DNA from 2 places in the Nonomuraea gerenzanensis genome. Region 2 is predicted to be linked to the other one. Evidence: riboswitches for the same ligand, from Rfam matches in the RefSeq annotation. Region 2 holds a riboswitch; the other holds the start of a gene.
The links. A riboswitch is a leader RNA that binds a small molecule or an ion and turns the genes downstream of it on or off. The one in region 2 is predicted to bind glycine.
Positions count from the first base shown of each region.

Region 1: another riboswitch for glycine. It lies ahead of gcvP (aminomethyl-transferring glycine dehydrogenase); the one in region 2 lies ahead of gcvT (glycine cleavage system aminomethyltransferase GcvT).

Region 1 is NZ_CP084058.1:4,838,572-4,853,937, reverse strand. It holds gene menD (2-succinyl-5-enolpyruvyl-6-hydroxy-3-cyclohexene-1-carboxylic-acid synthase) at 1-407, opposite strand, end outside; gene LCN96_RS22885 (o-succinylbenzoate synthase) at 404-1,342, opposite strand; gene LCN96_RS22880 (AMP-binding protein) at 1,434-2,582, shown strand; gene LCN96_RS22875 (hypothetical protein) at 2,626-2,982, shown strand; gene LCN96_RS22870 (RNA polymerase sigma factor) at 3,159-4,520, shown strand; gene LCN96_RS22865 (hypothetical protein) at 4,831-5,208, opposite strand; gene LCN96_RS22860 (TetR/AcrR family transcriptional regulator C-terminal domain-containing protein) at 5,345-5,905, shown strand; gene LCN96_RS22855 (DUF5999 family protein) at 6,107-6,298, shown strand; gene LCN96_RS22850 (alpha/beta hydrolase family protein) at 6,667-7,257, opposite strand; gene LCN96_RS22845 (hypothetical protein) at 7,340-7,681, shown strand; gene LCN96_RS22840 (tetratricopeptide repeat protein) at 7,697-8,506, opposite strand; gene gcvP (aminomethyl-transferring glycine dehydrogenase) at 8,692-11,520, opposite strand; glycine riboswitch at 11,704-11,801, opposite strand; gene LCN96_RS22830 (MerR family transcriptional regulator) at 11,924-12,544, opposite strand; gene LCN96_RS22825 (bifunctional nuclease family protein) at 12,692-13,162, opposite strand; gene ftsR (transcriptional regulator FtsR) at 13,295-13,948, opposite strand; gene LCN96_RS22815 (FHA domain-containing protein) at 14,001-14,513, opposite strand; gene LCN96_RS22810 (mannose-1-phosphate guanyltransferase) at 14,781-15,366, opposite strand, start outside.
Region 2 is NZ_CP084058.1:1,920,043-1,935,408, reverse strand. It holds gene LCN96_RS09440 (glutamine synthetase family protein) at 1-317, shown strand, start outside; gene LCN96_RS09435 (aldehyde dehydrogenase family protein) at 327-1,670, shown strand; gene LCN96_RS09430 (3-oxoacyl-ACP reductase) at 1,679-2,443, shown strand; gene LCN96_RS09425 (gamma-glutamyl-gamma-aminobutyrate hydrolase family protein) at 2,455-3,141, shown strand; glycine riboswitch at 3,224-3,321, shown strand; glycine riboswitch at 3,322-3,417, shown strand; gene gcvT (glycine cleavage system aminomethyltransferase GcvT) at 3,452-4,537, shown strand; gene gcvH (glycine cleavage system protein GcvH) at 4,534-4,923, shown strand; gene LCN96_RS09410 (L-serine ammonia-lyase) at 4,977-6,353, shown strand; gene LCN96_RS09405 (hypothetical protein) at 6,358-6,852, opposite strand; gene LCN96_RS09400 (DUF6286 domain-containing protein) at 6,852-7,451, opposite strand; gene LCN96_RS09395 (amino acid deaminase/aldolase) at 7,589-8,776, shown strand; gene LCN96_RS09390 (DUF3618 domain-containing protein) at 8,773-9,108, opposite strand; gene bcp (thioredoxin-dependent thiol peroxidase) at 9,255-9,728, shown strand; tRNA gene LCN96_RS09380 (tRNA-Leu) at 9,846-9,928, shown strand; gene LCN96_RS09375 (hypothetical protein) at 9,935-10,480, opposite strand; gene LCN96_RS09370 (sensor histidine kinase) at 10,646-11,815, shown strand; gene LCN96_RS09365 (response regulator transcription factor) at 11,816-12,472, shown strand; gene LCN96_RS09360 (ABC transporter ATP-binding protein) at 12,580-13,332, shown strand; gene LCN96_RS09355 (ABC transporter permease) at 13,334-15,366, shown strand, end outside.

The DNA of each region.
Region 1 (15,366 bases), 2.9 Mb from region 2:
GGCACGCCGACCTCGGCGAACCAGCGGGTGGCCGTGCCGAACAGCTTGATCTGGTCGATCGTCTGGTTGGCGCCGGTGCCGCGCAGCTCGGGCGGACGGTCGGCGGTGAGCACGAGCAGCGGTACGCCGGACTCGCTCGCCTCGATGACGGCCGGGTGGAAGTTCGCGGTGGCGGTGCCGGACGAGCAGATCAGCGCGACGGGCCGCTCGGAGCGCTTGGCGAGGCCGAGCGCCAGGTAGGACGCCGAGCGCTCGTCCACGCGGACGTGCAGGCGCACCCGCGACTCGGCGTGCAGGGCCAGCGCGAGCGGGGCGGAGCGGGAGCCCGGGGCGAGCACCACGTCGGTCAGGCCGCAGCGCACCAGCTCGTCGACCAGTACGGTGGCCAGCGCGGTAGCGGGGTTCAACGTGACGCCTCCTGCATCCGGCGAAGCCACTGGGGAGATTCAATCTCAAATTCCGACAAACACTGAAAATCTACTGGGGGTCGCCGGACCGCCAGCCGGCCGTCCACCGGCACCAGCGAGTCCGCCACCACATCGCCCGACAGCAGCGGCATCGTGCCCAGCCCGCACGCGTACGGCAACGCGGGCAGCGCCGCCGCCAGCGCTAACCCGGCCGCCAGCCCCACGGACGTCTCCACCGCGCTGGACACCACGGCCGGCAGCCCGCACGCCTCCACCACGCGCAGCGCGGCCCGCACGCCGCCCAGCGGCTGCACCTTGACCACCGCCACGTCGGCGGCCTCGGCCGCCCGCACCCGCAGCGGGTCCTCGGCCCTGCGGATCGACTCGTCGGCCGCGATCGGCACGTCGCAGGCCCGCCGCACCGCCGCCAGCTCCTCCAGCGTGGCGCACGGCTGCTCGGCGTACTCCAGGTCGTAGCGGTCGAGCCGCTTGAGCCTCCGCACGGCCTCGCCGGCCTCCCAGGCGCCGTTGGCGTCCACGCGCAGCCGCCCGGCGGGCCCGAGCGCGTCGCGTACGGCCTCCACCCTGGCGAGGTCCTCCGCGAAGCCCTGCCCGCGCTCGGCCACCTTGACCTTCGCCGTGCCGCAGCCGGAGCGGCGCACCAGCTCGTGGGCCTCCTCCGGGTCCACGGCCGGCACGGTCACGTTGACGGGCACGCTGTCGCGCACCGGCTCCGGCCAGCCTTCGAACGCCGCCTCGCGCGCGCACGCCAGCCACCGGGCGCACTCGCGCGGGCCGTACTCGGGGAACGGCGAGAACTCGCCCCAGCCCGCCGGGCCGTGCAGCAGCACCCCTTCCCTGACGGTCTGCCCGCGGAAAGGCGTGCGCATCGGGATGCTGAAGACCACCGGAGCCGCCGGAGCCGCGGATCCCATGGAAGCCATGGGAGCCGTGGGAGCCGTGGGAGAACGCGTCACGACCCTCCCCTGCGCCGCTGTCCGACCTGTCGCCATTAACCTTACGAGCATGTGGAGGAACCCGTCGCATCCGGACCGTCCGCTGCATGCCATTGTGCAGCCTCCGGGACCTGCCCTGTTCGCGGCGGTGCGCGACGCCCTGTCCGGTGACGGGCCCGCCGTCCTCCCGCTGTCCCCCGGCCACGCGGAGCCCGCGCTGGCCGCCCTGCGCCCCACGCATCTCGGCGGCGTCCCGCGCGGCGACGGCGAGGGCGTCCCCGGCGACGTGGCGGTGGTGATCGCCACCAGCGGCAGCACCGGCGCCCCGAAGGGGGTGCTGCTCTCCGCCGGCGCCCTGCGTGCCTCCGCGGCTGCCTCGCTGCGCCGCGTGGAGGCGGCCGAGGGCGAGCGCTGGCTGTGCTGCCTGCCCGTCTCCCACGTCTCCGGCCTTCAGGTCCTGGTACGCGCCCTGCTGTCGGGCAGCGAGCCGATCGTCCACCCGGCGTTCGACCCCGAGGCGGTGCTGCGCTCCGGCGCCGACCACGTCTCCCTGGTGCCCACGCAGCTGCACCGGCTGGTGGAGGCCGGGGCGGACCTGTCGGTGTTCAGGACGATCGTGCTCGGCGGCGCCGCCGCCCGTCCCGGCCTGCTGGAGCGTGCCAGGCGGCTCGGGGCGCGGATCGTGACGACGTACGGGTCGAGCGAGACGAGCGGCGGGTGCGTGTACGACGGCCGCCCGCTCGACGGCGTGGACGTCAAGATCGGCGACGACGGCCTCATCAGGATCGCGGGCCCGGTGCTGTTCTCCGGTTACCGCTTCGGCGTGCCCGCCGACCCGTTCGACGGCGGCTGGTTCGTCACCTCCGACCTGGGCGAGCTGCGCGAGGGCCGCCTGCGGGTGCTCGGCAGGGCCGACGACGTGATCAACACCGGCGGCGAGAAGGTCGTCGCGGGCGCCGTGACCGAGGTGCTGGGCGCCCATCCGGAGATCGCCGACGTGGCGGTGATCGGCACCCCGGACCCCGAATGGGGCGAGCTGGTCACCGCCGTCGTGGTTCCGGCCAACCCCGACACACCTCTCACGCTTGCGCAATTGAGGGCGTACTGCCGCGATAGGCTTCCTCCCCATGCCGCCCCGCGCGAGCTGCGGTTCGTCACCCGGCTGCCGCTGCTGCCGAACGGCAAGACCGATCTGGTGCGGCTGAGGACAGGAACCTGACGAGTTGCGGCTGCGTCCAATTGGGGAGAAGGAGGGAGCCTTCATGAACCAGACCCGCAAGATGTGGGCATCCGCGGCCGTCGTCGGCGTCATCGTCGCCGGAGGCGCCTCAGTCGCGGCGGCCGCCTCGGCGGGCAAGCTCGACCAGGTCGCGAGGGAGACCCGAGCCGTGGTGGAGAAGGCGTCACCGTCCGGTCAGCCGGCCCCCGAAACCACGGACGACGGGGTCGTGGTCTCCACCGAGGTCAATCCCGATCCTCGCGAGGTCATCGAATACTGGTCGGACGAGCGCATGGAGGACGCCGAGCCCATGCCGATGCCCGAGGTGTCACCCGGCGAGTTCGGGGTCGGCTCCGACGAGATCCAGCCCGGCCCGGGCGAGCCGGGGCTGACGGAATAGACCGAGCCCGGGGGCGGTTTCGACTTGGGGCGATCCGCCCCTTTTCCATCCCGCAGGGGCGTACGGGAACAAATGACGGCGATTGGCGTTATTGATACTGGTGCGCCGTGCGGACGCGAACCCGCCCCACCACAACCTGCCTGATCGCTTCCACTCCGTACGGAGGAGGTGTCCTCATGCCCAGAACCGCCGTGGCGACCCCACCCGCAACTCTCGACCAGCTGATTGAACGAGGGCGAGCCCAGGGTCACCTTTCTCTGGCGGAGCTGCGTGACGCATTCGCCGAGGCCGGCATCAGCCCCTCTGAAGGCCGCACGATCCTGCGCGAGCTGTCAGAGGCCGGCGTGAGCCTGGCCGCAGAGGGCGAACCGTCTCTCAGCACCACCGCCCCGAAGAAGACCCAGAAGAAGCCGTCCACCGCCAAGAAGACGACCTCGCGGGCAAAGACTACCGGCCGCAAGCCCGGCGAGGCAAAAATCTCCGCGACCGCCGGTACGCCGGCCGCCGCCGACGGCGCCACGCCGCCCGCGGCCAAGCCGGAGCACGAGGAGGACGTGCCCGACGACCTCGTGCTGAGCGAGGACGCCGAGCTGGAGAACGAGCCGCTCGACCTGGACGACACGCAGTCCGTCATGGGCGACTCGGTGCACACCTACCTCAAGTCCATCGGCCGCCGCACCCTGCTCACCGCCGCCCAGGAGGTCGAGCTCGCCAGGCGGATCGAGGCCGGGCTGTACGCGGAGTACAAGCTGGAGACCCAGCCCGACCTGCCCCCGTCCGTCCAGGAGGACCTGCACCTGGTCATCGAGGACGGCAGGCAGGCCAAGGACCACATGCTGGAGGCCAACCTGCGGCTCGTGGTGTCGGTGGCCAAGAAGTACACCGACCGCGGGATGTCGCTGCTGGACGTCGTCCAGGAGGGCAACCTGGGGCTGATCAGGGCCGTGGAGAAGTTCGACTACACCAAGGGCTTCAAGTTCTCCACCTACGCCATGTGGTGGATCAGGCAGGCCATCCAGCGCGGCTTCGCCGACTCCGCCCGCACGATCCGGCTGCCCGTGCACGTGCTGGAGATGCTCTCCAAGCTGTCGCGGGTCGAGCGTGACATGCACCAGCGGCTGGGGCGCGAGCCCACGCCGGAGGAGCTGGCCGTCGAGCTCGACAAGACGCCGGACCAGATCGAGGAGCTGCTGCGCACCAGCCGCCAGCCGATCTCGCTGAACGCGACGATCGGCGAGGACGGGGAGACCACGATCGGCGACCTCATCGAGGACGTCGACTCGCCGGAGGCGTCCGAGATCGTCGACCGCCAGCTCCTGGGCGATCAGCTGCGGGGCGTGCTCGACAACCTGTCGCCGCGCGAGTCGAAGATCATGGCGCTGCGGTTCGGGCTCGTGGACGGCAAGCCGCACACGCTGGACGAGATCGGCAAGCACCTGGGGCTGACCCGGGAGCGGATCCGGCAGCTGGAGAAGGAGTCGCTGTCCAAGCTGCGGCACCCAAGCAACACGCGGCCGTTGCTGGACTGGGCCAGCTGATACGAGAGCCCCGGCACTTCGGTGCCGGGGCTCTTCGCACTTTCCCGAACGGCGCCCGTGGCCGGCCGGCTCCGGTGACGCGGAAGCACAGGCACGGCAACGGCCGGCACCGGAGGCAGCTCCGCGGAGACGGCCCCTCACTGGTGGCCGGCCTGGCATCGCCCCCGCCGCGCCCCTGCCCCGTGCTGCTCCGACCGCGCGTCTCCCGAAACGGCGGCGGCCAGGCCGAACGGCAGCATCTCGCCGACGGCCGGCCGAGCGTCACCCCTGGCGCCGCACCACCAGCACGTCACCCCAAGGGGCGGACGGCTCAGGCCGTGGCAGGCAGCGGGCGCGGGACGCGGGGGATGCCCCACATCCGGTTGTCCTCGCGCAACGTGCGCAGCCGCTCGACCTCAGCCGTCCACATGGCCCCGGCGGGCGTCGCCTTGGCCTTGCGCCGCGCGATCCGATCGTCATAGGCCTTGACCCCGAAGGTGGCCCGCTGCCCCGCCTCGGCGGCCCTCAGCGCCTCCGTCAGCGCCTTGTCGAACGCCCGCCCCGCGGCGAGCAGCTCGATCTCGTCGACCGCGGCGGCACGCAGCTCGCGCAGCGTCTGCTCGGCCTGCCTGGCCTTGTCGAGCAACTCGGGGAAGCTCTTGGAGATCTCCTGGTCCGCGTGGTAGCGGACCTCTGCCTCCCGGCTCACCCGCGGACGGAAAAACGCCATCGACCCGGCCCTTTCAACGCTGTCGGTACTCGTTCAACCGCCTAGCGTACGCCGTCCCGCGACACGGGCGGAAATCGCCCCGGAGCGAGCGCCTTTACATAGTAAGATGATCACCATGCCCGCCAAGAGACCGCCGGTGCCCCTGTCCCGCGAGCGCATCATCGAGGCAGCGCTCCACATCGCCGACAGCCAGGGCCTGCGCAGGCTCACGATGCGCAGGCTGGGCGACGCCCTCCAGGTGGAGGCCATGGCCATCTACCACCACCTCCCCCGCGGCAAGGAGGCGCTGATGGACGCCCTGGCCGAGCACGTCACGGCCGTGCACGTCGAGCAGGGCTCCTCCTGGCAGGAGACCGCCAAGGCGTGGTGCCGGGCCAGCAGGGAGCTGCTGCGCGACCACCCGGGCGTGCTGGCCCTGGCCCTGACCAAGCCGCCCAAGGGCGCCACGGCCCTGGCCATCAGGGAGCAGGTCGAGCAGCTCGCCGACGGTGGCCTGGACGACGCCGCCGAGGCCGTACGGGCGCTGCGGGCCTTCGTGTTCGGCAGCGTGGCGGTCGAGGTGCAGCAGTCGGGATGGGCCGACCCAGAAGTTGATGAATGGGTCAGGAGGGACGAAAGAGCGGATGTGGACTTCGAGCGCGGACTCGACGCTCTTCTCAAGGGATTGCAAACGTGATGCGCGTGTCGCGCTTGGACCGTTATCCTGCATAAGGCACGCTGTGTCGAAGGTCACACGATCCAGGGATCCTCCTGTAACAGTCCGAACGGGCTATGTCGGAACGAGTGACGTACGTCGCACACTTGCCAGCACAACTACCCGAGCCGGCTCCCGCCCCTCCAGACCGGGAGCGTCCCACGAGATATCGGAGGCACGCCGATGTGCCCGCACGACCCGGCCTGTCCGGATGCCGAGGCGCCAGACCGCGAGGCGGCACGCACCCTCGCCTGCCACCCCGAGCAGGGGTGGAGTCTGCTCTGCAATGGAGTCGTCCTGTTCGAGGACACCGGTGAGCTCCTGCCCAGCGGCACCGTCATCGCCCCGCACCGGCCCGTGGTCGGCGCAGCCTGACGATCCCGGCGAGCACCTCGCCGGGCCCGCGCCCGCGACGGACCGCTCGCCCACGCGCCGGGCCACGCGCCCGGAGCGACCTCCCGCCCGCACGCCGGGCCGGCGCCCCGCGTCACGACCCGGGGCGCTCCGCATGACGAACGGCCGACGCCTCAGCGAGCGACGCCTCACCGGAACAGCCGCCGGCATCCCGCACCCAAGTCCAGGCGACCCGCATCGGCCCGCACAGGTCCAGGCAGTCCAGGCAGTCCAGGCAGTCCAGGGTCCCGGACCAGCCCGCACGCCGCTCAGCCGTTCCGGATCGGCCCGCAGGCTCCCGGCGGCGCGAATCGTCCCGCAGAACGCCCTGCCCGCGCACAAAAGGCCGGTCACGCGTAGTTCATGATCCATTCGGCCACGATCTCGCCCACCTTCGCGGGGTCACGCTTGAGGTCGTGATTCTCCCCCGGCAGCACCACCAGCCGCGCCGCATCCACAGCCTCAGGTATCCCGAACGGATCCCGGTCCCCGTTCACCACCAGCACATCCACCCCCGCCCCCCGCAGCTCATCGGCCCTGGACCGCTCCGGCCGCCCCGGCGGGTGCAGCGGAAAGGCCAGCGCCACCACCGCCGAGGCCCCCACCGCCTTGGCCGTGCGGCACGCCACCCGGGCCCCGTTGCTCCGCCCGCCCTGCACCACAGGCAGCTCCGCCCGATCGGCGCGCAGCTCGCGCAGGACGATCTCCCACGCCTCGTCCTGCTTGACGGGCGAGCCGGGCGCCCGCGCCCCCGCCACCCTGAACGCCTGCGTCACCCTGGCCACACTGGCCCCCGCCGCAAGTGCCGCGTCGCGTACGGCCAGCAGGTCGGGGGCGTCCACTCCCCCGGCCGAGCCGTGGGTCAGCACCAGCAGCAGCCGCGGGTCGGCGGCCTCCTCGATCTCCACCAGCGCCGGCCCTCGCGGCGTCATCACCTGCATGGCAGCACCGTACCTGGGGAGGATCGGCCCCTAGCCCTCAGGGCGGATGACGGCGCGCCGCGCGGCGGGGATGATGTGCTCTATGCCAGACAAACGCCTCCGGGACGACCTCCAGGCCACGCTCGACGCACGCCGCGATCTGGGCCCGGAGTACGAAACCGCGCTGATCGACTCGTTCGTGGAGCGCCTCGACGCCACGATCGCCGCCCGGGTGCGCTCCGAGCTGCATCACCAGGACCCCGTGCGGGCCAAGGGCCGCCATCCGAGCGCGCCCATGGTGCCGATCGTGCTGGGTTCGCTGGGCATCGGCGTGCCGCTGACGGCCATCGCGGCCAGCGCGGGCGGCCCGGGGCTGCTGGTCGCGTGGCTGTCCATCGTGGTGATCAACGTGGCCGCCGCCGTCGCGATCATGCGCAGGTCCTGACGCGCCCCCAGCGGCTCAGCCGTCCCGGTGGTAGCGCAGCCGCACCTCCGCGGCCAGCGTCTCGTCCTCGTGCTCCAGCCCGTACGACCAGACCCGCCCCGCATCCTCGTCCCGCCCCCGCAAGGGCAACGTGCGCGCGAGCAGCTCGATCGCCAGCGCGCCCGTCTGCGCGTCGGCCCCGCCCTCGACGCTCTCGGCGAACTCGGCGCAGGCCAGCTCCAGATGCGCGATACCGAGCTGAACCCGCAGCCCCGGCACCTCATCCCCGGGGGCGAAGTCCAGCGCGTCCAGGAGCACCTCCGCCGCCGCCCCCGGCTCCCCGTGCTCCAGCATCAGCTCGGCGAGCTCCGCGGCGGCGTGCGCGCCGGCCCGCTCCTCGCCGCCCCGCGCGCCCGTCTCCATGGCGGCGCGGAACTCCTTCTCCGCCTCCTCCAGGTGCCCGCCCCGCACGGCCAGCCGCGCCAGCGCGAGGTGGGCCAGCGGCACGTACGCGGCGGTGCCCACCCCCAGCACGGCCTGCCAGGCGGCCCTGGCCTGCTCGTCGCGGCCCTCGCGCTCGAAGCCCTGGGCGAGGTGGCAGGCGGCCTGCGCGGCGTACTCGGGGTGCCCGGTGGCCAGCGCCGTCCTGGCGGCGGCCCTGGCGCCCTCGAGGTCGCCGCGCTGTTCGAGCACCACGGCCAGGCCCACCGCGGCCTGCGCCCTGTCGGGCCCGTCGGGGTCCGCGGCCAGCTCGCCCAGGATGCGGGCGGCGGCGTCGAGATCACCGTGCTCGGCCAGCCGGCGGGCGGTGTCGAGGGGCGGGGTCTCCAGCTCTGAGGACGTCAAGAGAGCTCCTTGTGGGACGGTCGCACCGAGCCTAACGACTATCGGCGATCATGTCTGCTCACTTGACACCGAAGGACTGGCCGGAGCCCCCGCCTCCACCGGCGGACGTACCCGGAACTGCCAGAACACGTTCCAGGACAAGCCCGGCGAACCGCGCGCCCCGCGCGTGTCGCCGGGCCGGGTGATCAGTCCTCGTAGGCCTCGAGGGGCGGGCAGGAGCACACCAGGTTGCGGTCGCCGTAGGCCTGGTCGATGCGGCGCACCGGCACCCAGTACTTGTTCTCGCGCAGCGACGGCAGCGGGTAGGCGGCCTCCGAACGCGCGTACGGGTGCGGCCACTCGTCTGCGGCGACGGACTCGGCCGTGTGCGGCGCGTTGCGCAGCGGGTTGTCGGTCTTGTCGTACTCGCCGGAGGCCACCTTGGCGATCTCGCCGCGGATGGCGATCATGGCGTCGACGAACCGGTCGAGCTCGTTCAGGTCCTCGCTCTCGGTCGGCTCGATCATCAGGGTGCCGGCCACGGGGAACGACATGGTCGGCGCGTGGAAGCCGTAGTCGATGAGGCGCTTGGCCACGTCGTCCACGGTGACGCCGGTCTCCTTGGTGATCTGCCGCAGGTCCACGATGCACTCGTGCGCCACCAGGCCGCCGCGGCCGGTGTAGAGCACGGGGTAGTGCGGGGCCAGGCGCCTGGCCAGGTAGTTCGCCGACAGGATGGCCTGCTCGGTGGCGGCCGTGAGGCCCTCGGCACCCATCATCCTGACGTACGCCCACGAGATCGGCAGGATGCCCGCCGAGCCGTACGGGGCCGCCGACACGGGGCCGACGGGGGTGCCGTTGTGCAGCGGGTGGCCGGGCAGGTAGGCGGCCAGGTGGGCGCGGACCGCGACGGGGCCGACGCCGGGGCCGCCGCCGCCGTGCGGGATGCAGAACGTCTTGTGCAGGTTGAGGTGCGAGACGTCGGCGCCGAACTCGCCCGGCTTGGCCAGCCCGACCAGCGCGTTGAGGTTGGCGCCGTCGACGTACACCTGGCCGCCGGCGTCGTGCACCTTGGCGCACACCTCGGTGATCGTCTCCTCGTACACGCCATGCGTGGACGGGTACGTCACCATGATCGCCGCCAGCGCGTCGCGGTGCTTGTCGATCTTGGCGTCGAGGTCGGCCAGGTCCACGTTGCCGTCGTCGTCGCAGGCCACGACCACGACGCGCATGCCGGCCATGACGGCGCTGGCGGCGTTCGTGCCGTGGGCGGAGGACGGGATGAGGCACACGTCGCGCTCGCCCTGGCCGTTGGCGCGGTGGTAGGCGCGGATGGCCAGCAGCCCGGCGAACTCGCCCTGGGAGCCCGCGTTCGGCTGGATGGAGACGGCGTCGTAGCCGGTCACCTCGGCCAGCCAGCCCTCCAGCGTGCCGATCAGCTCGGCGTACCCCTCGGCCTGCTCGGCGGGCGCGTACGGGTGGATGGCGGCGAACTCCGGCCAGGTGATGGGCTCCATCTCGCTGGTCGCGTTCAGCTTCATCGTGCAGGAGCCGAGCGGGATCATCGAGCGATCCAGCGCGATGTCCTTGTCCTGCAGCCTGCGCAGGTAGCGCAGCATCGCGGTCTCGGAGCGGTGGCTGTGGAAGACCGGGTGGGTCAGGTACGGGGTCTCCCGCAGCAGATCGGCGGGCAGCGCGTCGGCGGCGTCCTCGGGGGTCGCCTCGGCGCTCACGCCGAACGCCGCCCACACCGCGGCCACCTCGGCGGCGCCGGTCTTCTCGTCGCAGGCGACGGAGACGTGGTCGGCGTCCACCTGCCAGAGGTTGACGCCGCGCTCGGCGGCGGCGGCCACGACGGCGGCTGCCCTGCCGGGCACGCGGGCCAGCACGGTGTCGAAGAACTCGCCGTGCACGACCTCCACGCCCGCGCCGCGCAGCCCCTCGGCCAGGGCGGTGGCGTGGCGGTGCACGCGGTGCGCGATGCCGCGCAGGCCCTCGGGGCCGTGGTAGACGGCGTACATGCTCGCGATGACGGCGAGCAGCACCTGCGCGGTGCAGATGTTGCTGGTGGCCTTCTCGCGGCGGATGTGCTGCTCGCGGGTCTGCAGGGCCAGGCGGTAGGCGGGGTCGCCGTCGGCGTCCACGGACACGCCGACGAGCCGTCCGGGCAGCTGCCGCTGCAGCCCCTCCCGTACGGACATGTACGCGGCGTGCGGCCCGCCGAACCCGAACGGCACCCCGAAGCGCTGCGATGACCCGATCGCGATGTCGGCCCCCAGCTCGCCGGGCGCGGCGACCAGCGTCAGCGCGAGCAGGTCAGCGGCGGCCACGACCAGCGCGCCGGCCTCGTGCGCCGCGGCGGCCACGGCGCGGAAGTCGCGCAGCCGCCCGGACGCTCCGGGGTACTGCACCAGCAGCCCGAAGCACTCGGGCAGCTCGCCCTGCAGGTCGTGCTCCACCAGCGTGATGCCGAGCGGCTCCGCCCTGGTGGCCAGCACGGCCTTGGTCTGCGGCAGCGCGTCGGCGTCCACCACGAACACGTCGCTCTTCGACTTGCCCGCCCTGCGCGCCAGCGTCATGGCCTCGGCGGCGGCGGTGCCCTCGTCCAGCAGCGACGCGCCCGAGACGGGCAGGCCGGTGAGGTCGGAGACGACCGTCTGGAAGTTCAGCAGCGCCTCCAGGCGGCCCTGCGAGATCTCCGGCTGGTACGGGGTGTAGGCGGTGTACCAGCCCGGGTTCTCCAGCAGGTTGCGGCGGATGACGCCGGGCGTGACGGTGTCGTAGTAGCCCAGGCCGATCATGGAGGTGAGCACCCGGTTGCGCCCGGCCAGCGCGCGCAGCTCGGCGATGGCCTCGGCCTCGCCGATGGCGGCGGGCAGCTTGAGCTTGTCCTTGGCTCTGATCGCCTCGGGGACGGCCACCGCCACCAGGTCCGCGACGGATTCGAAGCCCACGGCCTCGAGCATGCGCTGCTGCTCGGCCTCCGAGGGGCCGATGTGCCTGGACGAGAACGGCGGAGCTGACAGATCGGTCATGGGGTGTGCCTCCCGAGGCTCATGGAGACCGGCGCCAGGGCGCGGACGAGTGCCGGATCTCCCCCTCTGTCAGCGCGGCCCCCGCGATGTGCGCCGGTGCCACGACCTGAGAGCTTCACCCCCGGTGGGGCTTGCACCGTCGGTGAGGCGCGCCTGGCGGGTGCGCCTGCTTTCCAGAGTTGCCTCACCCGAGCGGTACTGGATGCCTGAGAGATTCCGGGGAGGGTTGCTCCTTCGGCGCCCCGGGACCAGGTGCCCGAGGACTCTCCCGCACGGGGTCGTCAGCCTTGCTGTCCTAGATTACTACGGTAGGCCCGGATAACCGGTCACCGGGCCGCGCCAGCGCACGCGAGAAGTACGCACAGGCGGACTACAGGCGGAGGAAGGTCACGCAGGAGGAGGGTCAGCCGGTGCGGCGCGCGCGGCGCCTGCGGGCCAGCTCGTCAGCGGGGTGGTCGGCCGGGACGGTGTCCTCGACCGCCGCGCGTTCCCCCGGCAGCTCCGCGAGGGATCCCTCGACCTCCCGCCAGACGCGCCCGAGCGCGATCCCGAACACACCCTGCCCGCCCTGGAGCAGATCGATCACCTCGTCGGCCGAGGTGCATTCGTACACGCTCACGCCGTCGCTCATCAGCGTGATCTGCGCGAGGTCGGCGACCCCGCGATCACGCAGGTGCTGCACAGCCGTGCGGATCTGCTGCAGCGACACCCCGGTGTCGAGGAGCCGCTTGACGACCTTGAGCACCAGGATGTCGCGGAAGCTGTAGAGCCGCTGGGAGCCCGAGCCGTGCGCCGCCCTGATGGTGGGCTCCACCAGCCCCGTGCGCGCCCAGTAGTCGAGCTGCCTGTAGGTGATGCCGGCCGCGGCGCAGGCCGTCGGCCCGCGGTATCCGATGTCGCCCGGCAGCGACGTCGGCTGCTCGTCGAAGAGCAGGCCCTGCTCCCCGGCACGCTGCCGCGCGCTCTCGCGCCGCACCGGATCTTCCTGGCCGGCCGTCTTTCCCTCGCCGCTGCTGACCGCCACGCGGACCTCCGGCTTTCTCTCATCCCGTGGCCTGATCTGGGGGTTCGTAAAGGGCGACCACGGGTTTCACTTGCACCGTAGGACCGTGACCATGCTCAGTCAACGATCCGGCTCGGCGCGTCGTGAAGCGTAAATGCACTGAAATACCTACCCCGCCCTGCCGAAGTCCTCGGGAGTGATCGTGTCAAGGAACTCCCTGAACTTCTCCACCTCGTCCTCCTGGTCGTCCGGGATGATCACCCCGGCCTCCTGGACGACTTCCTCACTGGCGAAGATGCGGGCCCCGGTGCGCAGCGCGAGCGCGATCGAGTCGGAGGGCCGCGCGCTCACCTCCACGCCGTTGGAGAAGACCAGATCGGCGAAGAAGATGCCGTCGCGCAGCGCGACGATGTTGACCGCCCGCAGGCCGACGCCCAGCGCGCTCAGCACGTCGCGGAAGAGGTCATGGGTCAGCGGCCGCGGCGGGGGCTCCTCCGCCTGTGCCAGCGCGATGGCCGTGGCTTCGGTCATGCCGATCCATATGGGCAGGAACCGCTCCCCGTGTGCCTCCTTGAGCAAGACGATCGGCTGATTTGTGGGCATCTCAACTCGAACGCCCACGACCTCCATCTGCAACACGGGCTGCTCCGTATTCCTGACCGGTCACCCGGCACAGCTCTTCGATCATCGCTTCTGCTGACTTGGCTTCGCAATTCAACGTAACACCCGGCGGGCCTGGAATGTGCCTCCGCCTCCCAGCTCGCTACGGTCTCAACGCCCCAGGACCGATCGGACGCCCGTGCGCACAAGGGACGCGTGCAGGTCGAGCAGCAGGGTGGAAAGCTCCCTGGCGACCTCGTCGGCCTCGCCGATGGCTCCCGGGCGGCGCCGCTTGAGTATGGGGGCGACCGTCTGCTCCACCAGACCGGCCTCCCGCTCGGCCGCCGCCTTGACCGCCCGCAGGTGGCGGGCGTGCAGGCCGAAGCGGGCCAGGGCGCCCACGGTGCGGGCCACCTTGAGCGCCTCCTCGTCGTAGCGCCTGGCCACGGGGGCCAGCAGGCCGTAGTCCTCCAGCTCGGCGAGGGTCTCCTCGTCGATCGCGGCGGCCTCCAGCAGCTCGGCCCGGCTGAGCCTGGTCTCCTGCGGCTGCTGCAGGGCGCGCGGGCGGCCGAAGCTCTCGGCCATCCTGTCCTTGATCACCCGCAGCGGCAGGTAGTGGTCACGCTGCTCGGTGAGGATGAAGCGCAGCTGCTCCACGTGCAGGTGGGTGAACTTACGGTAGCCGGACGGGCTGCGCTCGGGCTCGATCAGGCCCTCGCCCTCCAAGAACCTGATCTTGGAGATCGTCACGTCGGGGAACTCGCCCTGCAGGAGCGCGAGCACCTCCCCGATGCTCATGTGCGAGCGCGCAGCCTGAGAAGTCATACCGCCTCCCGCGGACGGCCGCCCGTCACCGTGAGTCGCTCACCGCACCCGCTCATACGCCGGCGTTGCCCCGCATCAGGAACAGGAGGCGGAACTTGCCGATCTGCACCTCGTCCCCGGAGTGCAGGGGGACCTCCTCGATGCGCTCCCTGTTGACGTAGGTGCCGTTGAGGCTGCCCACGTCGCGCACCGAGAACTGGCCACCGCGGTGGCGGTAGAACTCGACGTGCCGGCGCGAGACGGTGATGTCGTCGAGGAAGATGTCGCTCTCAGGGTGACGCCCGGTCGTCGTCAGGTCCTTGTCGAGCCGGTAACGGCTGCCCTGGTTGGGCCCCCTGGTGACCGTGAGCAACGCCGTGCCGGGCGGCAGCTGCTCGACCAGCGCCCGCTCGGCCAGGAGCATGTCGCCTGTCTCAGCCTCGTACGCCTCGATTCCCGCGACGGAGATCGTCGATGTGGTATCCCCGGAGACCTCGGGTCTGGTCAGCGGTGACCCACAGCGGGAACAGTAACGGGCATCCTCGGGGTTGGCGTGCCCGCACTGCGTGCAGTAGACGCTCGGCATCGATCGGCTCGGCCTCCTACCGCGAAGACGCGGCGACGGTGCTCAGGGCGCGCCTCGCTTCGCTTTTTCAAGTTTGCGAATGCCGCAACTTACGCTGATCAGCGGCAAAGGTCAAGGCGGGGCGCTGCACGTTGGTTTGGACGCAGACAAAGTTACCGCCGCCCCCGCCCCGTGGTCCATGCCGCCGCGCGTTTCTACATTACGATCTTGCGGCACTGCCCGGGCACATCTTCGGTAAACCCTTTCCGATCACAGCGTGTGACGCTATCACCCCACGGCCAGTTCCACGATGCGGGCCCAGCGTTCGATCAGCGCCTGGGCGGCGTCCATGTCCCCCGCCTCGGCCCACAGGTCGGTGACGGGCTCGGCGGCGGCGGGCAGCACCAGCACCCAGCTCCCGTCGCCGCGGGTCACGCGCACGCCGTCGGTGGTGTCGATGCGATGCCCCTGCTCCCCGGACTGGACCTCGGCCTCGGCCGCCTCGATGACCGAGCGCATGACGGCGCCCTTGGCCGCCCACGGCGTGGGCACGGTCCGCTTGAGCAGCTTGACCTCGGGGATCCTGGCGTCGATCTGGCTGAGCGAGAGCCGGGTGCGGGCGACCAGGCCGAGCAGGCGGATGAACGCGGCCATCCCGTCGATCGCGGGGCTGAACTCCGGCACCACGAAACCGCCCCGCCCGTCGGCCGCGAAGATCATGTCTGGTCCGGCGGCGGCCGAGGTGAGGGCGTCCTGGGCGGTGGAGGTCCACTGCACCTGCACCCCGTGGAAGCGGCACACCTGCTCGGCGACGCGGGTCGTGGTGACCGGCAGCGCCACCTGCCCGCCCCTGCGCTCGGCGGCGACCAGGTCG
Region 2 (15,366 bases):
TGGAGAACCGGGTGCCGGGCGGCGACGTGAACCCGTACCTGGCGGTGGCGGCGCTGGTCGCGGCCGGGCTGCACGGCATCGACGCCGAGCTGCCGCTGGAGGACCCCTGCGAGGGCAACGCCTACGCCTCCGGCGCCGAGACCGTGCCGCACACGCTGCGGGACGCGCTGGCGCTGTTCGAGGGCTCGAAGCTGGCCCGTGAGAGGTTCGGTGAGGACGTGGTCGAGCACTACGCGAACAACGCGCGGGTGGAGCTGGCCGCCTTCGACGCGGCGGTGACGGATTGGGAGCTGTTCCGTGGTTTCGAACGGATGTGACGGGAGCGCATGAAGATCGTCAACCCGGCGACGGAGGACGTCATCGCCGACGTCGAACTCGCCGACGAGGCGGAGGTCGACCGGGCCGTGGAGCGTGCCAGGAAGGCGCAGGCCGCCTGGCGCGAGGTGGCGCCCGGCGACCGGGCGCGGCTGCTGCGCGGGTTCGCCGACCTGGTGGACGAGCACGGCGAGGAGCTGGCGCGGCTGGAGCTGGCCAACGCCGGGCACACCATCGGCAACGCCCGGTGGGAGGCCGGCAACGTCCGCGACGTGCTGCACTTCTACGCCGGCGCCCCCGAGCGCGACCACGGCAAGCAGATCCCGGTGCCGGGCGGCGTGGACCTCACCTTCCAGGAGCCGCTGGGCGTCGTCGGGATCATCGTGCCGTGGAACTTCCCCATGGTGATCATGATGTGGGGCGTGGCCCCGGCACTGGCGGCGGGCAACACGGTGATCGTCAAGCCCGCCGAGTGGACTCCGCTGACCGCGCTGAGGCTGGCAGAGCTGGCCCTGGCAGCGGGCCTCCCCGAGGGGGTGCTCCAGGTTCTGCCTGGGGCAGGGGAGGTCGCGGGGGCCCGCCTGGTGGCGCATCCCGGCGTGGCCAAGATCGTGTTCACCGGCTCGACCGAGGTGGGCAAGGAGATCGGGGCCACGGCGGCGCGGCAGGTCAAGCGGGTCACGCTGGAGCTGGGCGGCAAGTCCGCCAACATCGTCTTCGCCGACGCCGACCTCGACAAGGCGGCGCGCACCGCGCCCTACGCCGTCTTCGACAACGCCGGACAGGACTGCTGCGCCCGCTCCAGGATCCTGGTCCAGGCGAGCGTGTACGACGCCTTCATGGAGCGCCTGGAAGCGGCCGTCCGCGGCGTCGTGGTCGGCGACCCCCTCGACGAGGCCACCGAGATGGGCCCCCTGATCAGCGCCGAGCACCTCGAACGCGTGCGCGGCTTCGTCCCGCCGACCCCCTACCTGCAAGGCTCCTGCCCGCAGGGCAAGGGCTACTGGTTCCCGCCGACCGTCCTGACCCCCGAGGTCACCGACCGGGCGTTCACCGAGGAGATCTTCGGGCCCGTGGTGTCGGTGGTCAGGTTCGAGGACGAGGCGCAGGCCGTACGGATCGCCAACGACACCCCGTACGGACTGAGCGGCTCCATCTGGACCCGCGACGTCGGGCGGGCGCTGCGCGTGGCCAGGGCCGTCGAGTCGGGCGCCCTGTCGGTGAACTCCCACTCCTCGGTCCGCTACTGGACCCCGTTCGGCGGCTTCAAGCAGTCCGGCCTCGGCAGGGAGCTCGGCCCTGACGCGCTGGCGGCCTTCACCGAGACCAAGAACGTCTTCATCTCAACGGAGTGAGTGCGCACATGCAGCGGTTGCAGGATCGGGTGGCGGTCATCACCGGCGCGGGCAGCGGGATCGGGCTGGCCACGGCCCGCCGCTTCGCCGACGAGGGCGCCAGGGTGGTCTGCGCGGACATCGACGAGGAGGCGGGCGTCAAGGCCGCGGCCGAGGTGGGCGGCCTGTTCGTCAAGGCCGACGTGACCAGCGAGGACGACGTCGTCAGGATGTTCGCCGCGGCCCACGACACCTACGGCAGCGTGGACATCGCCTTCAACAACGCCGGCATCTCGCCGCCCGACGACGACTCGATCCTGGAGACCGGCCTCGACGCCTGGCGCCGCGTCCAGGAGGTGAACCTGACCAGCGTCTACCTGTGCTGCAAGCACGCCATCCCGTACATGCGCCGCCAGGGCAAGGGCTCGATCATCAACACCGCGTCCTTCGTGGCCGTCATGGGGTCGGCGACCTCGCAGATCTCCTACACCGCCTCCAAGGGCGGGGTGCTGGCGATGTCGCGGGAGCTGGGCGTGCAGTTCGCCAGGGAGGGCATCCGGGTCAACGCGCTGTGCCCGGGGCCGGTGAACACGCCGCTGCTGCGTGAGCTGTTCGCCAAGGACCCGGAGCGGGCGCAGCGGCGGCTGGTGCACGTGCCGGTGGGCCGCTTCGCCGAGGCGTCGGAGATCGCGGCGGCGGTGGCCTTCCTGGCCAGCGACGACGCCTCGTTCATCACGGCCAGCGAGTTCCTGGTGGACGGCGGCATCTCCGGTGCCTACGTCACGCCGCTGTAGGAGGACGTCCCATGGGTCCCGTCATCGGCATCACCTGCTACGCCGAGAGCGCCTCGTTCACGGTGTGGCAGGACACCCGGGCGGCGCTGCTGCCGTACATGTACGTGGAGCAGGTCGTGCGCGCGGGCGGCCAGCCCGTCCTGCTGCCTCCGGCGGGCGAGCCCGCCGGGCTGGTGCGCCGCCTGGACGGGCTGATCCTGGCCGGGGGCGGCGACATCGACCCGGCCAGGTACGGCGCGGAGCCGCACGAGCGCAGCGGCTACGTCCGGAGATTTCGTGACGAGGCGGAGTTCGCCCTGCTCGCGGCCGCCCTCGACGGCGAGCTGCCCTTCCTGGGCGTCTGCCGCGGCCTCCAGGTGCTCAACGTGGCCCTGGGCGGCAGCCTGCACCAGCACCTGCCCGATCTGGTCGGCCACACCGAGCACTGCCCGGGGCCCGGCGTCTTCGGCCACCTGCCCGTCACCCCCGTCCCGGGCACCGGCCTGGCCAAGGTGCTGGGCGAGGAGCCGGTGCCGGTCCCGCACTACCACCACCAGGCCGTGGACCGGCTCGCCCCCGGCCTGACGGTCACCGCCACCACCGACGACGGCACGATCGAGGCCGTGGAGGCTCCGGGGGCGTTCACCATGGCCGTGCAGTGGCATCCCGAGGCAGGCGAGGACCACGCGTTGTTCGAGGCGCTCGTGCAAGCCTGCTGAATCCGCGCTCCCCCGGGATTCACGTGCGGCCCGCGACGCGACAACAGCCCCGTCGCGGCACTAGGCTGACGGACATCACCGACGAAACCGTGCGGGAGAGCACCCTGACAGCCGGTCAGGGTCCCTGAAGGAGCAAGCCCTCCCCGCGAACCTCTCAAGGCAAAGGACCGCACGGACGAGGTGTCCTCTGGAAAGCAGGCCTCCGGGCCTCGCCGAAGGTGAAAGTCCGGCAAAAGTCGGGCGAAGCTCTCAGGCACCGATGACAGAGGGGGAGGATGCTGGCATCCACTCCTGTCCTGAGGTGCGACACATGTCCCGACCGACACCGCTACGAGACGTTCACCAGAGCCTCGGCGCCACCCTCACCGACTTCGCCGGGTGGCTGATGCCGCTGCGGTACGGCAGCGAGTCCGCGGAGCACCGGGCCGTGCGCGAGGCGGCGGGGCTGTTCGACCTCTCGCACATGGGCGAGATCTTCCTGACCGGGCCGCAGGCGGGCCAGGCGCTGGACTACGCGCTGGTCGGGCACCTGTCGGCGCTGGCGCCTGGCCGGGCCAGGTACACCATGATCGTGAACGAGCGCGGCGGGGTGCTGGACGACCTCATCGTCTACCGGCTCGGTGACGAGGAGTTCATGGTCGTGGCCAACGCCTCGAACTACGAGAAGGTCGCCGGCGAGCTGCGCGAGCGCGCCGGGCCGTACGACGCGGTGGTGGAGGACCGTTCGGACCGGTACGCGCTGATCGCCGTCCAGGGGCCGCGCGCCCAGGAGATCCTCGCCACGCTCACCGACGCCGACCTCGACGGGCTCAAGTACTACGCGGGGCTGCCGGGCCAGGTGGACGGCCGGCAGGCGCTGATCGCCCGTACGGGGTACACCGGCGAGGACGGGTTCGAGCTGTTCGTGGCCAATCAGGACGCCGTGCCGCTCTGGCACGCGATCACCGCGGCCGGCGAGCCGTACGGGCTCAAGCCCGCGGGCCTGTCCAGCCGCGACACGCTCAGGCTGGAGGCCGGCATGCCGCTGTACGGCAACGAGCTGAGCGCGGAGCTGACCCCGTTCGACGCGGGGCTGGGCAGAGTGGTGAAATTCGACAAGCCGGGCGACTTCGTCGGCAGGTCGGCGCTGGAGGCGGTCAAGGACGACTCGCCCCGGCGCAGGCTCGTCGGCCTGGTCGCGCGGAGCCGCCGGGTGCCGCGCCACGGTTACCCGGTCACCAAGGACGGCGTCGTCGTCGGCGAGGTCACCAGCGGTGCGCCCTCCCAGACCCTGGGAAAGCCCATCGCGATGGCCTACGTGGACACCGGCGCCGATTCAGGCCTGGCTGTGGACATCCGGGGCAGCCATGAACCTATGGACCTGGTTGAGCTGCCCTTTTACAGGAGGAACAAGTGAGCAACATCCCTGACGACCTGAGCTACACCAAGGAGCACGAGTGGGTGGCCGGGCTGGACGACAGCACCACCGTGACGATCGGCATCACGGCCTTCGCCGCCGAGTCCCTTGGTGACGTCGTCTTCGTGCAGCTCCCCGAGGTCGGCTCGACCGTCGAGCCGGGTGACTCCGTCGGCGAGGTGGAGTCGACCAAGTCCGTCAACGAGATCTACTCCCCGGTCGGCGGCGAGGTCACCGAGGTGAACCAGTCCGTCGTGGACGACCCGGGCCTGGTCAACAGCGACCCGTACGGCGAGGGCTGGATGTTCAAGGTGCGCGTGGAAGGCGACCCCGAGGACCTGCTCTCTCCTGAGGAGTACACCGCTCTCACCTCGGGCGAGTCCTGACCTAACCGCCGGGGCCCGCGCGGGCCCCGGCCTCTCATGAAGGGCGCACATCAATGGCGATCAGCGTCTTCGACCTCTTCAAGATCGGCATCGGCCCGTCGAGCTCCCACACGGGCGGCCCGATGGCGGCGGCGCACAAGTTCGTCCGCGGCCTGCACGAGGACGGCCTGCTGGAGCGGGTGGCGCGGGTGGAGGCCATCCTGTACGGCTCGCTCGGCCTGACCGGCAAGGGCCACGGCAGCGACAAGGCGGTCCTGCTCGGCCTGTCCGGCGAGAAGCCCGAGCTGGTGGACGTCGACACCGTCGACGCCCGCATCGCGCAGATGCGCGAGTCGGGAACCGTCAAGCTCTACGGCAGCCACGAGATCCCCTTCGTCGTCGGTGAGCACCTCGTCTTCGAACGCAAGATCTCCCTGCCCGAGCACCCGAACGGCATGCGCTTCACCGCCTGCGACGCCTCCGGCGAGCGGCTGCGCGAGAAGGTCTACTTCTCGGTCGGCGGCGGCTTCGTGGTGGACGAGCAGGCCACCGGCGCCGGCCGCATCAAGCCCGACGACACCGTGCTGCCCTTCCCCTTCACCACCGGCGAGGAGTTGCTCAAGCACTGCTCGAACACCGGCCTGTCGATCTCCGCCCTGATGCTGGAGAACGAGCAGGCGTTCGGCCGCACCGAGGAGGAGATCCGCCGGGGGCTGCTGCACCTGTGGCAGGTCATGTCCGAGTGCGTGCGCCGCGGCATCTCCAAGGAGGGCGTGCTCCCGGGCGGCCTGAAGGTCAAGCGCCGCGCCAACCAGCTCCACCGCCGCCTGCAGTCCGAGCCGCCGGAGAAGGACCCGCTGCAGGCCATGGACTGGGTCACGCTGTTCGCGCTGGCGGTCAACGAGGAGAACGCCGCCGGCGGCCGCATCGTCACCGCCCCCACCAACGGCGCCGCCGGCATCATCCCGGCCGTCCTGACCTACTACACCCGCTTCGTCCCGCACGCCGACGACGACGGCGTGGTCCGCTTCCTGCTGACGGCGGGGGCGATCGGCGTGCTGTTCAAGGAGAACGCCTCCATCTCCGGCGCCGAGGTGGGCTGCCAGGGCGAGGTGGGCTCGGCCTGCTCGATGGCCTCCGCCGCGCTCACGGAGGTGCTCGGGGGGACGCCGGAGCAGGTGGAGAACGCGGCGGAGATCGGCATCGAGCACAACCTGGGGCTGACCTGCGACCCGATCGGCGGCCTGGTGCAGATCCCGTGCATCGAGCGCAACGCCGTGGCCTCCAACAAGGCGATCACGGCGGCGCGCATCGCGTTGCGGGGTGATGGGAAGCACTACGTGGCGCTGGACAAGGCGATCAAGACGATGCGGGACACGGGGCGGGACATGCTCGACAAGTACAAGGAGACGTCGCGGGGCGGGCTCGCGGTCAATGTGATCGAGTGCTGAGCCGCTAGCGGCGCACGTGCAGCCGGACCAGTGTGGGCGTCTCGTCGTCGCGTACCTCGCGCCGGATGCGCCCCACGATGTCCTGGTCCAGCTTGCTCACCACCGCGCCCACGTCCGCCGCCGACGGGCAGGTCAGGCCGATGCTCAGGCGGTCCTCCGCGACCCGCACGCCCGTCCTGCTCAGCCCGTCCACACCCTTGAGTCCGACGAACAGCATGGCCGTGCCGGTGCCGTTGTGGGTGCCGCGGCGGCCCCAGCCGAGGCCGACCAGCAGCCAGCGCAGCGTGACCAGGGCCAGGAGCAGCAGGCCGAGGGCGAGGAACCACAGCGGCCACGGGTCCTCGGCCAGTGCCCTGTGTGCGTGGGCGGGCAGGACCTTGGCGGTGGGCGGGAGGTCGAAGAAGCGGTCGTGGCCGCGGAGCCAGGCGTATCCGCCCGCGCCCAGCAGCGTCGCTCCGACGACCGCCAGGCCGACGCGGTGACCAGGGTACTGACGCATCAACCGGCCCTCCTGCGCAGCCGTACCACGACCTCGCCGGTGCCGAGCGTGCCCACGCCCGCGAGGCGGTCGCCCACGGCCGTGCCGACCTGCCTGAGCATCTGGCCCGAGCTCTCCGTGCCCGTCCTGACCGTGACCTCGATGGTGCGCCGGCGCAGGCGTACGCGGGCCTTGTCCACGCCCGCCACCTGCCGAGCCGCCGCGCACAGCGTGCGCCGCAGGCCCGAGCGGGTGATGCCGATGACGATCAGCGGGTCGGACGTCTCCACCGGCACCAGCCCCGAGCGGCCCGGCACGAGCGCCAGCAGCACCATCAGGGTGCCCGCCCCGGCCGAGACCAGGGCGGCGGTGGCCGTCTCCGGCCAGGTGGTGCGGCCCGCGAGCGCGACCACCTCGTCCACCGGCACCCAGCCGAGGGGGGCGCCGAGCAGTGCCGACACCACTTCCGCCGCGGTCGCCCCGAGTCCGGCGGTCAGCGTGAGCGCGACCAGGGCTCCCGGGACGGTACGCGCCGGCCTGAGCACTCTGCGCGCCCTGCGCAGGCCGGTGTCCCGCGGGGCGACGACGGCGCCGGGCAGTATCTGCTGAAGCGTGGTCATCACAACGACAGACGTACATGGGCCCCGCATGGCCTGAACCGCGCCCTCGCCGCCGATTTGCCCGAACATTACGGGGACGGCGACTAACGCGAACAAGGCTCATGTTCTTTTGCCCCTTATGCGGTTACGCTGCCGGTATGGATGACCGCCAGCGCTACGACCGCGCCACAGCGGCCCTCGAACCCCCGTTCGCCGTCGTCGATCTCGCCGCGATGCGGGCCAACGCCGCCGACCTCGTGCGCCGCGCCGCGGGCAAGCCGATCAGGGTGGCCAGCAAGTCCGTCCGCAGCCGCCCCCTGCTGGAGCGGGTCCTGGCCATGGACGGCTTCCGCGGCATCATGGCGTACACGCTGCCCGAGGCGCTCTGGCTGGCCGCGAACGGCTTCACCGACGTCCTCGTCGCCTACCCCACGGCCGACCGGCAGGCGCTGGCCGCGCTGGCAGGTGATCCGCGCGCCGCCGCGCGGATCACCGTGACCATCGACTCCACCGCCCACCTCGGCCACATCGAGACGGCCGTGGCCGGGGTGCGCCCGCGGGCCGAGATCCGGCTCTGCCTCGACCTCGACACCGCCTACGTCGCCTTCGGCCGGCGGGTGGGCGCCCTGCGCTCCCCTGTCAGGGAGCCGCACGAGGCCGCCGACCTGGCCGCCGACATCGCCAAGCGGCCGGGCCTGCGGCTGGTGGGGCTGCTGGCGTACGAGGGGCAGATCGCCGGGGTCGGCGACGCCCCGCCCGCCAACGCCGCCCGCGCCCGCCTCATCCGGCTCATGCAGTCGCTGTCGGCCAGGGAGCTCATCCTGCGCCGCGGCCGGATCGTGAACGCCGTACGCCAGTTCGCCGACCTGGAGTTCGTCAACGGCGGCGGCACCGGCTCCCTGGAGCTCACCACCCGCGAGAAGGCCGTGACGGAGCTGGCGGCGGGCTCCGGCCTCTTCCACCCGCGGCTGTTCGACTTCTTCCGCCGCTTCACCGGACACCCGGCCGCGCTGTTCGCCCTGCCGGTGGTGCGCCGCCCGGCTCCGGACGCGGTGACCGTGCTGGGCGGCGGCTACCTGGCCTCAGGGCCGGTGGGCCCGACCAGGGCGCCCCAGCCGTACCTGCCCGCGGGCCTGCGGTACGCGCCCGAGGAGGGCGCGGGCGAGGTGCAGACGCCGCTGCTCGGCCAGGCGGCGCAGGACCTGCGGATCGGCGACCGGGTGTGGTTCAGGCACGCCAAGGCGGGCGAGCTGTGCGAGCACTTCGACGCGCTGCACCTCATCGACGGCGACGCCGTGGTGGAGTCGGTGCCGACGTATCGGGGCGAGGGGAAGACCTTCCTCTAGCGGCGCCGGCGGCGGCTGCGGCGCCACAGCACGATGGCCGCCCCCACGACCAGCACCGCGCCGACCCCGATGAGCAGCGGCCCCACCTCCGGCCGCTCCTCCTCCCACACCTGGTCGGGGTTGTCGCCGAACTCGACCGGCCGCGGCGTCACCCCGAGCGCGTCGCCCACGGAGGCCACGAAGTGGCCCGCCCTGGTCTTGACGTCGGCCACCGTGCGCTCGGCGACCCGCTTGGGGCTCACCCGGTCGGCGATGGCGTCGACCGTGTGCGCCAACTCCGCGCGCGTCCGTGCGATGCGCCGCTCCAGCTCGTCGGGATCGGTGTCAGCCATGGCTCTCCTTCCGACCGTACGCGTGCCCCGCACCGCATGCCGAGCGGGCTCCGTCCGTTCTGGTCGTGATCAGTCTGTCAGGTCGGCGTGCCGTCCGGCACAACGGCCGGGCCGGTAGGTTGGCGGGAAGAACCCAGGAGGGCCCATTGACCGAGACCAGACTCACGCCCGGCGACGCCGCGCCGGAGTTCACGCTACCCACCGCCGACGGCGGCACCGTGTCACTCGACACCTACCGCGGCAAGCGGGTGATCCTCTATTTCTATCCTGCCGCGATGACTCCCGGTTGCACCAAGCAGGCCTGTGACTTCCGCGACAACCTGGCGCGGCTCACGGCCGAAGGTTTCGTCGTCCTCGGCGTGTCGAAGGACAAGCCGGAGAAGCTGGCCAAGTTCGCCGAGCGCGACGCGCTCACCTTCCCCCTGCTGTCCGACCCCGACCTGGCCGTGCACCAGGCGTACGGCGCGTACGGCACCAAGAAGCTCTACGGCAAGGAGGTCGTGGGGGTGATCCGGTCGACGTTCGTCATCGACGGCGACGGGAAGGTGGAGCAGGCGCTCTACAACGTGAAGGCGACGGGCCACGTGGCCTCGCTCACGAAGAAGCTCGGCCTCTCCTGACCGCCTGTGGGCCCTCCGTCCAGGAGGGCCCCGGCGAAGGTCTCCGCGTCGTCACAATCGCCTCCGGCTCCCATGCGGAGCGCTAAACTGTGTCCAGCCCGCTGCGGCGGGGGATGCGCGGGCGTGGCGAAATGGCATACGCGGCAGGTTTAGGTCCTGTTGGTGGAGACACTGTGGGGGTTCGAGTCCCCCCGCCCGCACACCTGTCAGCCCGTGTACGTGGGCTCCGGAAGCAGATCGTCCTCCGGGACGGGCTCCACCTCGGCCGGCGGCGGCAGCACGCAGTAGCCGTGGTCCTCACCCGCGTAACATTCCGGCCCCATCCGTCCGGGGCCCCAGTCGTGGTGCCGGCCCCAGCCCGGCGCCTCCATCCACACGTCGTACCTGTCGCCGTCGTCGGCCAGGTCGTTGAAGGCCGCCACGGTGACACCGCCGAGCAGGCCGCCGACGAAGAGCCCGGCCAGGGCGGCGCTCATGACCTGGGTGCGTCTGCGGCGCAGGAAGCCGCCGAACAGGGAGGAACCGCGCTCCCATGGGGCGGGTTCCGGCTGGGCGGGCGGGATGTAGGTATAGGCGTGATCAGCCTGTTCGCCGTACTTGAGCGGGCCCGGCTCGGGCAGCTCTCTGGTCGGCCCACTGGTCGGCCCACTGGTCGGCCCAGTATCGGGCCCAGTAGTCGGCTCCGACGGGGTCGGGTCGCGCGGCGCTTCCTCTTCGCCGCGCGACCCGGCGTCGCGATCATGATCCGCCATCACGATCTCCCTTTACTCGCCCCGCAAGGGGCGCTCCCAGTAATAGAGGATGCCAAAGCCACCGTAAGCCCCATGTAAGAGCAAATCCATGTAAGACCTGGGTCGTAGTCCTACTTCCGCCTCCAGGCGGACCAATGTCCCACCGGCGCTACATATCGTGATGATGTGTTCGGCAGGGTACGGGCGTGGTCCACGCGCCACGCGAAAATGGCCGGTGTCCTCAGGGTGGCCCCCCTGGGGGTGCTGTGCGCCCTCCTCGCGGTGCCGTTCGCGGCGACGACCCCGCCGGGGGGCGACGTCCTCCTCCACGTGGCCGGCTACCTGGGGCTCGCGGCGGCGCTGATCGTGCCGCTGTGGTGGCGTGACAGGCCGCTGACCTCGTTCGCCGTCGTGGCGCTGGTCAGCTTCGGGCAATGGCTGGCGGAGACCGCTCCGCAGCCCGCCAACCTCGCGGTGCTGGTGGCGCTGTGGGGGGTGGCCTACCAGTGCACGTTCCGGTGGGCGCTGGCCGCGTGCCTGGTGGCGGAGCTCGGGGTGTTCCTGGTGCTGCTCAACTGGGAGATGGCCACGTTCGGGATGTTCTTCAGCGGCTCGATCTTCGTGGTCACGGTCTGGCTGACCGGCCTGTACGCCAACACCCGCCGCCGCTACCTGGAGGGCCTGGAGGAGCGCGCCGAGCGGGCGGAACGCGAGCGCGACCAGCAGGCCAGGATGGCGGCGGCGGCCGAGCGCGCCAGGATCGCCAGGGAGCTGCACGACGTGGTGGCGCACAACGTCAGCGTCATGGTGGTCCAGGCCGACGGCGCGGGCTACGCCATGGACAGCGACCTGGAGCAGGCCCGCCTGGCCGTCAGGAACATCTCCAAGACCGGCCGCGCCGCGCTCGCCGAGATGCGCAGGCTGGTGGGCGTCCTGCGCGAGAACGAGGCGGTGGGCACCGACTACACCCCCCAGCCGGGCCTGGGCCAGCTGGCGGAGCTCGTCCACGACTCGGCCGTGCCGGCCAGCCTGCGGGTCGGCGGCGCGCCGGCCGAGCTGCCGGAGGGCCAGCAGCTCACGGTCTACCGCATCGTCCAGGAGGCGCTGACGAACGCGCTCAAGCACGGCGGCCCCGGTGTCGAGGCCGCCGTGGAGATCGACTACCTCGGCTCCGAGCTGCTCGTCCGCGTGACCGACAACGGCCGGGGCGCGGCGGCCCCGGTGAGCTCCGACGGGCACGGCCTGATCGGCATGCGTGAGAGGGTCGGCATGTACGGCGGCGCCGTCTCGGCGGGCCCCCGGCAGGGCGGCGGCTTCGAGGTGCTGGCCAGGTTGCCCATGGCGAAGGCGGCGTGAATGATCAGAGTGATGCTGGTCGACGACCAGGAGCTGTTGCGGGCCGGGTTCAGGATGGTGCTCGGGGCGCAGCCGGACATCGAGGTGGTGGCGGAGGCGGGTGACGGCGCCACCGCGCTGGAGATCCTGAAGACCACCGAGGTCGACGTGGTGCTGATGGACGTGCGCATGCCCGCCATGGACGGCGTGGAGGCCACCCGGCACATCGACGGGCCGAAGGTGCTCATCCTGACCACGTTCGACCTCGACGAGTACGCCTTCGCGGCGGTCAAGGCGGGCGCGGCCGGGTTCCTGCTGAAGGACGTGCCGCCGGCCGACCTGGTCAACGCCATCCGGGTGGTGCACGCGGGCGACTCCGTGGTGTCGCCGACCACGCTGCGCCGGATGCTCGACCGCTTCGCCGCGCAGCTCCCGACCGACGCGCCCCTGACGTCGGGGGTGGGCGAGCTGACGCCGCGCGAGCGGGAGGTGCTGCTCATGGTGGCGCGCGGCCTGTCCAACCTGGAGATCGCGGCGCGGCTGGAGGTGGCCGAGGCGACGGTCAAGACACATCTGGGGCGGGTGCTGGCCAAGCTGGGGCTGCGCGACCGGGCTCAGGTGGTGGTCTTCGCGTACGAGGCCGGGCTGGTGGTGCCCACGCATCGGCCGAAAGTCTGACCCGGGTCATCCACCGGCGCACATGAAGTCCCTCCTCAAGGCCCACAAGATCTGAAATTTCCACTCCTAGCGTGAGTCGCGGCTGCAAATCACGACAAGGAGTGAAAGTGACGCTCACTGAGACCCGGCGCCAGGCCCCGCCAGCCGTGGTGGCCACCGATCTGACCAAGGTGTACGGCCAGGGCGACGCCCAGGTGCACGCGCTGCGCGGGGTGAACGTGGCCTTCGCCACCGGGGCGTTCACCGCGATCATGGGCCCGTCGGGCTCCGGCAAGTCCACGCTCATGCACTGCCTGGCCGGCCTCGACGCCGCCACCTCCGGCACGGTGCACATCGGGGACGTGGAGCTGACCGGGCTCAGCGACAAGCGGCTCACGCTGCTGCGCCGGGAGCGGATCGGCTTCATCTTCCAGGCCTTCAACCTGCTGCCCACGCTCACCGCCGAGCAGAACATCCGCCTGCCCCTCGACATCGCCGCCCGCCAGGCCGACCAGGTGCTGTTCGACAAGGTGATCGAGACCGTCGGGCTGCGCGACCGGCTCTCGCACCGGCCGACCGAGCTGTCCGGCGGCCAGCAGCAGCGGGTGGCCGTGGCCAGGGCGCTCATCAGCAAGCCCCAGGTCATCTTCGCCGACGAGCCCACGGGCAACCTGGACTCGCGCAGCGGCGCCGAGGTGCTCTCCTTCCTGCGGGCCTCGGTGCGCGAGCTGGGCCAGACCATCGTCATGGTGACGCACGACCCGGTGGCGGCCTCGTACGCCGACCGCGTGGTGTTCCTGCGCGACGGCGAGCTGGTCACCGAGCTGGCCGCGCCCACGCCGCAGAGCGTGCTGGACACCCTCGTCCGGCTGGAGGCGTGAGGTGATCAGGACCGCGCTGGCCGGGCTGCGCGCGCACCGGCTCAGGCTGCTGCTCACCTCGCTGGCCATCATGCTGGGGGTGGGCTTCATCGCGGGCACGTTCGTGCTGAACGACACGGTCGAGGCCGGCTTCGCCCAGCGCGTCACGGCCGACGCGGGCAAGGTGGACGTGGCCGTGCTGCCCGCGAAGTCCGACGGGACGGTGCCCGAGGAGGTGCTGGAGCGCGTGCGCGCGCTGCCCGGCGTGACCGAGGCCCAGGGGCTGATCAGGGCGAGCGCGCCCGTGCTCGGCAAGCACGGCAAGGTCGTGGGCAACCTGCCCACCACCGGCCTGTCGATCGTGCGCGGCCCGCTCGACCGCTCCGACGTCGTCTCCGGCACCGGCCCCGGCACCGACGACGGCGCCGCCGTCCTGGACGAGAACACCGCCAAGGCCCAGGGCTTCCGGCTCGGCGACACGATCACCGTGCTCGACCACGAGCAGCGGCGGCACCAGTTCAGGCTGGTCGGCCTGATCGACACCGGTGTGGACCAGCTGCTGGCCTACACCGGCGCGGTCGGCTTCACCCCGGCCGTCGCCCAGCGCATGACGGGCGCGCAGGGGTACGCCGAGATCGACGTGGCGGGCACGGTGTCGAAGCAGGCCGTCGCGGCGGCCGTCGGCGGCTCGTACACCGTCAAGACGGGCGCCGAGCTGGCCGACGACCTGGGCGCCGCGGCCGGCGTCCAGACGCAGATGCTCACGCTGGGCCTGCTGCTGTTCGGCGTGGTGGCGATGATGGTGGCCGCGCTGGTCATCTACAACACCTTCAACATCCTCGTCGCCCAGCGCACGCGCGAGATGGCGCTGCTGCGCTGCATCGGGGCCACGCGCGGGCAGGTGTTCGGCTCGATCCTGCTGGAGTCCGCCCTCGTCGGCCTGCTGGCCTCCGCGCTGGGCCTGCTCATCGGGTACGGCCTGGCGACGGTCACGCTGACCGTGCTCGGCGCGCTCGACGCCCCGCTGCCCACGGATGCGGCCGTCTCGCTCACCCCGGTCACCATCGCCACCGGGCTGGCCGTGGGGCTGGTCGTCACGGTGTGCGCGGCGCTGCTGCCCGCCCGCTCCGCCACCCGCGTGCCGCCGATCGCGGCGCTGCGCAGCCAGGCGGAGGAGCAGACGTTCCGCGCGGGCCTGGCGCGCGCCGGCTTCGCGGGGCTGTTCCTGGTGGCGGGTCTGGGCGCGACGGGCTTCGGCGTGTTCGGGCTCGAACCCGGCGAGGCCGCGCTCTTCGTCGTCATGGGCGGGGGCACGCTGACCTTCCTGGCGGTGCTCATCCTGGGCCCGGCGCTGGTCCGGCCGCTGAGCGCGTTGGTGGGCTGGGCCCCGAGGCGGCTGTTCGGCGTGCCGGGCCGCCTGGCGGTGGACAACTCGGGACGCAACCCGAGGCGGGCCGCCACCACCACGGTCGCGCTGACGATCGGCGTGACGCTGATGACCCTGATCACGGTGGTCACCGCGTCCACCAGGCTGACCATGACGGTGAAGCTGGACGAGCAGTTCCCCGTCGACTACCTGCTGGCCACCCAGGAGCGCGAGTCCGTGATCCCGAGGTCCGTGGCCGGGGAGCTGCGCGGCCGGCCTGAGCTGGCCTCGGTGGCGACGATCCGCGAGGTCAGCACCACGGTGAACGGCGAGCGCGTGGACGCGGGGACGTTCAGCGGCGGCATGGAGCCGCAGGCGTCCGAGGGCTCCATGCGGGGCTTCGGCCCGGGACAGGTGGCACTCGACGACGTCACAGTGGACAGGCTCGGCGTGCGGGTCGGCGACACGGTCGCGATGCGGACGAAGCACGCGGGCACCGTGTCGCTGAAGGTGGTCGCGATGCTCGACAGCTCGGAGTCCACGCTGCCGCCTGTCACGGTGGCGGAGCAGGCGTTCGAGTCGTACTTCGGCGCGGTGCCCGACTCCCGGGTGATGGTGGCCATCGCGGACGGCGTGTCCCCTGACACGGCCCGCGCCGTGGTGGACGCCGCCGCCGCGCCCTACCCGGC